Regions from separate parts of the Sphaerotilus sp. FB-3 genome, predicted to be linked through region 1. Evidence: predicted binding sites of a transcription regulator. Region 1 holds the regulator's gene; the other holds the start of a gene.
The links. The regulator sigma-54, encoded in region 1, starts transcription at its own class of promoters, with help from an activator protein. The targets are predictions, from matches to a motif close to TGGCANGNAANCTGCTTT.
Positions count from the first base shown of each region.

Region 2: urtA (urea ABC transporter substrate-binding protein) is a predicted target of sigma-54. The motif match lies at 1,960-1,977, and genes of this name have one in related genera.

Region 1 is NZ_BQWE01000011.1:33-3,591, reverse strand. Features, by position in the region: gene NFT33_RS05060 (thiol:disulfide interchange protein DsbA/DsbL) at 1-123, shown strand, start outside; gene lptA (lipopolysaccharide transport periplasmic protein LptA) at 227-874, shown strand; gene lptB (LPS export ABC transporter ATP-binding protein) at 871-1,626, shown strand; gene rpoN (RNA polymerase factor sigma-54) at 1,634-3,304, shown strand.
Region 2 is NZ_BQWE01000002.1:4,415-7,973, forward strand. Features, by position in the region: gene NFT33_RS00355 (PEP-CTERM sorting domain-containing protein) at 1-437, shown strand, start outside; gene NFT33_RS00360 (DUF2177 family protein) at 596-982, opposite strand; gene galU (UTP--glucose-1-phosphate uridylyltransferase GalU) at 996-1,874, opposite strand; gene urtA (urea ABC transporter substrate-binding protein) at 2,161-3,438, shown strand; gene urtB (urea ABC transporter permease subunit UrtB) at 3,533-3,559, shown strand, end outside.

The DNA of each region.
Region 1 (3,559 bases):
ATTCACGGCCGCTTCTACACCTCGCCGGCGCTGGCCGGCGGCGAAGGCGCCTCCGAGATCCAGGGCCAGACCCGCGCGCTGGCGCTGACCGACCAGCTCGTCGCCAGCCTGCGCAAGGGCTGAGGCCCGGCGGACCTGGAACCGGCCGCCTGCTGCGGCCGCCCGCCCGGTGACACCGGGCGGATCGAAGGCTACAATGCAATTTTCATGCCTTCGATTGCCACTGATGGCTGCTGTCGCTGTTCCGTGCTGGTTTTCACACCGCTGCCTGCGTCCGGCCCCGGCCCTGCTGGCGGCAGCCCTGCTGATGATCGCCAGCATCGCGCCCGCCCGGGCCGAGCGCGCTGACAGCTCGCAGCCGCTGGCCTTCGATGCCGGTCGCATGGTGCTCGACGGCAAGCGCAAGGTCCGGGTGCTCAGCGGCGGGGTCGAGATCAGCCGCGGCACGCTGCTGCTGAAGGCGGCCCAGGTCGAATTGAAGGAAACCCCGCAGGGCGGCCAGTTCGCGATCGCCACCGCGGCCGACGGCCAGCTCGTCACCTTCCGCCAGAAGCGCGAGGGCGTCGACGAGACGGTCGAGGGCCAGTCGCGCCGCATCGAGTACGACAGCGTCAGCGAGACGGTGCGCTTCATCGGCCAGGCCCAGGTGCGGGTGCTGCGCGCCGGCGCACCAGCCGACCAGGTCAGCGGCCAGACCATCGTCTACGACCACGGCCGCGATGTCTTCGAGGTGCAGGGCGGCACGCCGGCCAGCGCGCAGCCCGCGGCGCCCGGCGCCGCCAGCGGCCGGGTGCGTGGCGTGCTGACGCCCCGGCCGGCCGGCGCGGCCTCGCGCCCGGCCGGTGCCGACGCTGCGGCGGAGGGCTCACGTTGAGCGCCCCGCCCCGCCAGCGCCTCGAGGCCGAGGGCCTGCAGAAGCGCTACGGCGCGCGCCTGGTCGTCAAGGATGTGCATCTGGCGGTGCACAGCGGCGAGGTCGTCGGCCTGCTCGGACCGAACGGCGCCGGCAAGACCACCAGCTTCTACATGCTCGTCGGCCTGGTCCGGGCCGATGCCGGCCAGATCCGCATCGACGGCGAGCGGGTCGAGCAGCTGCCGATCCACCAGCGCGCCCGTCTCGGCCTGTCCTACCTGCCCCAGGAGGCCTCGATCTTCCGCCGCCTGACGGTCGAGGAGAACATTCGTGCGGTGCTGGAGCTGCAGCAGGATGCCGACGGCCGGCCGCTGGGCCGCCGGGCCATCGACGAGCAGCTCGGCGCGCTGCTGGCCGACCTGTCGATCGAGCGGCTGCGCGACAGCCCGGCGCCGGCGCTGTCCGGCGGCGAGCGCCGGCGCGTCGAGATCGCGCGGGCGCTGGCCACGCAGCCGCGCTTCATCCTGCTCGACGAGCCCTTCGCCGGGGTCGATCCGATCGCGGTGATCGAGATCCAGCGCATCATCGGCTTCCTGAAGGCGCGGCAGATCGGCGTGCTGATCACCGACCACAACGTGCGCGAGACGCTGGGCATCTGCGACCGCGCCTACATCATCAGCGAGGGCCGCGTGCTGGCCGAAGGGGAGCCGGCGGCGATCGTCGAGAACCCACAGGTCCGCAAGGTCTACCTCGGCGAACACTTCCGGATGTGACCGCCCCATGAAACCTTCCCTCCAGGTCCGCCTGTCGCAGCATCTGGCGCTCACGCCGCAGCTCCAGCAGTCGATCCGGCTGCTGCAGCTCTCGACGCTGGAGCTGCATCAGGAAGTCGAGCAGATGCTCGAACAGAACCCCTTCCTCGAAGCCGACGAGGACAGCGGCGGCGGCCCGGAGGCGGTCACCGTCGAGGGCGGCACCAGCACGGCCGCCGAGCGCGAGGACTGGAGCGCGCCCGGCACCGACTCCGCAGGCGAGGTGCCGGCCGACACCGGCAGCAGCGGCGACGGCGAGGGCGCCGGCGTCGACCAGCTCGACTTCGACGGCGGCGACGCCGGCAGCGACTGGGACAGCGGCCAGGACGACTACCAGAGCCTGTCGGATGTCGGCGGCACCCGCAACGGCGCACCCGACGACGAGGACAGCGACTGGAGCGAGCGCTCCAGCGTCGCCGAGAGCCTGCCCGACCACCTGCGCAGCCAGCTGCGCGGCATGCGCCTGGCGCCCGAGGACCAGCTGCTGGTCGAGGCGCTGATCGACTCGCTGACCGAGGACGGCTATCTGGCCGATCCGCTCGAGGAGATCGCCGAGCGCCTGGCCGTGGGCCTGGAGCTGGGCGAGGCGCTCGGGCGCGATGTCGCGCCGGGCGAGGTCACCGCGGTCGACCTCGACCAGGCCGAGCTGCCCGAGGCCCCGACGCCGGAGGAGGCGCAGGCCGCCGCCGAGCTGCGCGAAGAGCTGCTCGGCCGGCTGCGCTGCGCGCTGGGCTGGCTGCAGAACCTCGAGCCCTGCGGCGTGGGCGCGCGCGATCTGGGCGAATGCCTGGTGCTGCAGCTGCGCGAGCATGACGCCACCGAAGCGCGCCGGGTCGCGATCCTGATCTGCCAGGGCCATCTGGAGCTGCTGGCGCGGCGCGACATGAAGAAGCTGGTGGCCGCCACCGGCGCCGACGAGGACGACATCCGCGACGCGCAGTCGCTGATCGTCACGCTCGAGCCCAAGCCGGGCCGGCGCTTCGCGCGCGCCGAGGCCAACATCGTCGTGCCCGACGTCATCGTGCAGAAGGCCGGCCGCGGCTGGCGGGTCGTGCTCAATCCGGACGTGATGCCCCGGCTGCGCATCAACGACATGTACGCACAGGCGCTGCGCCAGCACCGCGGCCAGCGCGGGGCCGACGACGCCGGCAGCGGCGCGACGCTCTCGGCGCGGCTCCAGGAGGCGCGCTGGTTCGTCAAGAACATCCTGCAGCGCTTCGACACCATCCAGCGGGTCAGCCAGGCGATCGTCGAGCGCCAGAAGGGCTTCTTCACCCACGGCGAGATCGCGATGAAGCCGCTGGTGCTGCGCGAGATCGCCGACGAGCTGGGCCTGCACGAGTCGACCATCAGCCGCGTGACCACCGCCAAGTACATGGCCACGCCCTTCGGCACCTTCGAGCTGAAGTACTTCTTCGGCTCGAGCCTGAACACCGAGGCCGGCGGCAACGCCTCCAGCACCGCGGTGCGCGCGCTGATCAAGCAGTTCGTCGCCGCGGAGGACCAGAAGAAGCCGCTCTCCGACAGCCAGCTCAGCACGATGCTGGAGGAGCAGGGCATCCAGGTCGCGCGCCGCACGGTCGCGAAATACCGCGAGGCGCTGAAGATCGCGCCGGCCAACCTGCGCAAGGCGATCTGAGCGATCCGGTACCGCGTCCGGGATGCCCGGGCTCGGGCGCGGGCTGGCGCACCACCAAGGTGCACCCCCGCCATGCCCGGCCGCCGCGGCGTGAAATGAATCCGGGATGACCCCGAGTGGCGCTGGTGCAGGCGCCCACCGCCGGGGCGGTTTTTCCGGATTTCCGCCGGCACGCCGCGTGCAAAGGCCATCGGGCACTCAGGAGCATCCCTTTCAAGGTGACCGCCCAGCAGCCTTGAGGACACGAGCGGTGGA
Region 2 (3,559 bases), on a different contig from region 1:
GGACCACCACGCCGGTGAGCCACAGCAGCCAGGCGGAGTTCACGCTGGATCTGCCTTCGGCGGCTGGCGACAAGCTGTTCCTGCGTCTGCTGGCGGCGGACTATCTGTACTCGGACGCGGGCCCGGGCATTCCGGCCTACGACGACAGCGTGTCCGTGGTCTACGACGGCGACACCGCCAATCCCGATGTCTGGCGGGCGTCCGACATCCTGGCGGCCGGCTGGTCGGGCGACTCGGGCTGGCAGCCTTTTGCGCTGCCGGCCGGCACCCAGCATCTGCAGTTCACGCTGAGCAATCGCTACAGCATCGATGGCAGCAATGCGCCGCTGGTGGCCATCGACTTCTCCGTCGCTTCGGTGCCGGAGCCCTCATCCTTCGCGCTGATGGCCCTGGGCCTCGGCGTGCTGGTTCGTGTCAGGTCGCGCCCGCGCGCCTGATCGATCTTCCGGTCGGTCCCCCTGCCGACCGTCGCTCTTTGTTCTTGCTCTTTTGTCTCTTCAATCCGTACCTTTGATGCCGCTCCCATGCCGGGAGCGGCTTTTTTTTGGCCTGGATTCCGGGCTGGAACCAGGGGGCTGGAACCAGGGGGCTGGAATCAGGGACGTGTGGCCGCGAAGGCGGCCGCGCCGGCAGCGGCGCTGACCAGCGTGCCCCAGGCGATGTCGACCAGCGCCAGGCGCAGGCTCCAGTGGCGCAGCGTCGCCATGTTGGTCAGGTCGTAGGTGCCGTAGACCAGCAGGCCGATCAGTGCGGCGCGCAGCACCGCCTCGCCCATCGCGTCGGGCCGGGGCCACAGCAGCAGCGTCACCAGCCCGGCGGGATAGCCGACATAGAACAGCAGCGCCGGCAGCGCACGCACCTGCGGCGTCATCAGGTCGCCCAGCTCGCGCACATAGAAGCCGCGCGCCAGCCAGCCCAGCCACAGCGCGTCGAGCACGCCGACGGCCAGCAGCGCCGCGCCCCAGGCCTTCAGCCACAGCATCGGGCGATCTTCCTCAGGCCACGCCGTAGCGGGCGTCGAGATAGCGCTTGAACTCGGCGCCCAGCGTCGGGTGCGCCAGCGCCAGCTCGACATTGGCCTGCAGGAAACCTTCCTTGCTGCCGCAGTCGTAGCGCTGGCCCTGGTAGGTGTAGGCGAAGACCTTCTCGCGGCGCAGCAGGCCGGCGATGCCGTCGGTGAGCTGGATCTCGCCGCCGACACCGCGCGGCTGGTTGCGGATCTCCTTGAAGATGCCCGGCGTCAGGATGTAGCGACCGGCCACGCCCAGGCGCGAGGGCGCGACCTCGGGCGCCGGCTTCTCGACGATGCCGGTCAGGTCGAGCATGCGCTCGCCCACCGGGCGGCCGGAGACGATGCCGTAGCGTTTCGTGTGCTCGGCCGGCACTTCCTGCACCGCCAGGATCGAGGTGCGCCATTCGCGGAACTGCTCGACCATCTGCTTGAGCACCGGCGGCTCGCCGACCATCAGGTCATCGGCCAGCAGCACCGCGAAGGGCTCCTCGCGCACCACCGGCTCGGCGCACAGCACCGCGTGGCCCAGGCCCAGGGCCTTGGGCTGGCGCAGGTAGATGCAGTGCATGTCGTCGGGCTTGATCGAGCGCACCGTCTCCAGCAGCTCGGTCTTGCCGGCGGCCTCCATCTCGGTCTCGAGCTCGTAGGCGGTGTCGAAATGGTCGGGAATGGCGCGCTTGTTGCGGCCGTTGACGAAGATCATCTCTCGGATGCCGGCGGCATAGGCCTCCTCGACCGCGTACTGGATCAGCGGCTTGTCCACCACCGGCAGCATTTCCTTGGGCAGGGCCTTGGTGGCCGGCAGGAAGCGGGTTCCCAGACCCGCCACCGGAAAGATGGCCTTGGTGATCTTGGTCGTCATCACGTGTGTGCTCCGTGCTCTTGGCTTGACGTTGCAGAAGAAGGGGAAAGGGGAGAGTGAATGGGCGAGGGAAAGGCAAGACTGCTGCCATGCAGTCTGCACCAGAGCCAGGGGGACTGCATGAAAGTTGATCGGCTGCCGCGCGCTGTCGCGCACATCCAGGGGGGAGAAACACTACGCCATCCGGCGTATTTCACGAATCGGCCGCGACTTCGACACTGACTCCATTCCAACGCTGCCAACGCACACCGTCAGCTTCTCAGCCTCTTCCCGGAGTCAACCTGTCATGCAAGCTTCCCGTCGCTCCTTTGCCGCCAAGCTCAGCGCCGTCGCCCTGGGCGTCGCCGTGACCACGCTGCCGATGCTGGCCCAGGCCGCCGACACCATCAAGGTCGGCATCCTGCACAGCCTGTCGGGCACGATGGCCATCTCGGAGACCGTCCTGAAGGACGTCGCGCTGATGACGATCGACGAGATCAACGCCAAGGGCGGTGTGCTGGGCAAGAAGCTCGAGCCGGTCGTGGTCGATCCGGCCTCCAACTGGCCGCTGTTCGCCGAGAAGGCCAAGCAGCTGATCGACCAGGACAAGGTCTCGGTGGTGTTCGGCTGCTGGACCTCGGTGTCGCGCAAGTCGGTGCTGCCGGTGTTCGAGGAGAAGAACTCGCTGCTGTTCTACCCCGTGCAGTACGAGGGTGAGGAGCTGTCGAAGAACGTGTTCTACACCGGTGCGGCGCCCAACCAGCAGGCCATTCCCGCGGTGGAATACCTGATGAGCAAGGACGGCGGCTCGGCCAAGCGCTTCGTGCTGCTGGGCACCGACTATGTGTACCCGCGCACCACGAACAAGATCCTGCGCGCCTTCCTGAAGTCCAAGGGCGTGGCCGACTCGGACATCATGGAGGAGTACACCCCCTTCGGGCACAGCGACTACCAGTCGATCATCGCCAAGATCAAGAAGTTCTCCAGCGAAGGCAAGAAGACCGCGGTGGTCTCGACCATCAACGGCGACTCCAACGTGCCCTTCTACAAGGAACTGGGCAACCAGGGCCTGAAGGCGACCGACGTGCCGGTGGTGGCCTTCTCGGTGGGTGAGGAAGAGCTGCGCGGCGTGGACACCAAGCCGCTGGTCGGCCACCTGGCGGCGTGGAACTACTTCATGTCGATCAAGAACCCGACCAACGCCGCCTTCATCAAGCAGTGGAGCGACTACGCCAAGGCCAAGAACATCGCCGGCCACAAGGACAAGCCGCTGACCAACGACCCGATGGAAGCCACCTACATCGGCATCAAGATGTGGGCGCAGGCGGTCGAGAAGGCCAAGTCCACCGACACCGACAAGGTCATCGCCGCGATGGCCGGCCAGACCTTCAAGGCGCCGGGCGGCTTCACGTCCACGATGGACAAGGAAAACCATCACCTGCACAAGCCGGTCTTCATCGGCGAAGTGAAGGCCGACGGCCAGTTCAACGTGGTCTGGAAGACCCCGGGCCCGGTGGTCGCCGATCCGTGGAGCGACTACATCGCCGAGAACAAGGGCAAGAAGAACGTGCCTGAGAAGAAGTGAGCGTGCGGCGGGCCTGAACGGCCCGCGCCGGGCGCCTTCCTGACGGCCATCGTCGCGGCTTGCCGTGCCGAGGGCCTCGACACGAGATCCTGCCGTGAAATTCCTGCGAATCCTGACCCTC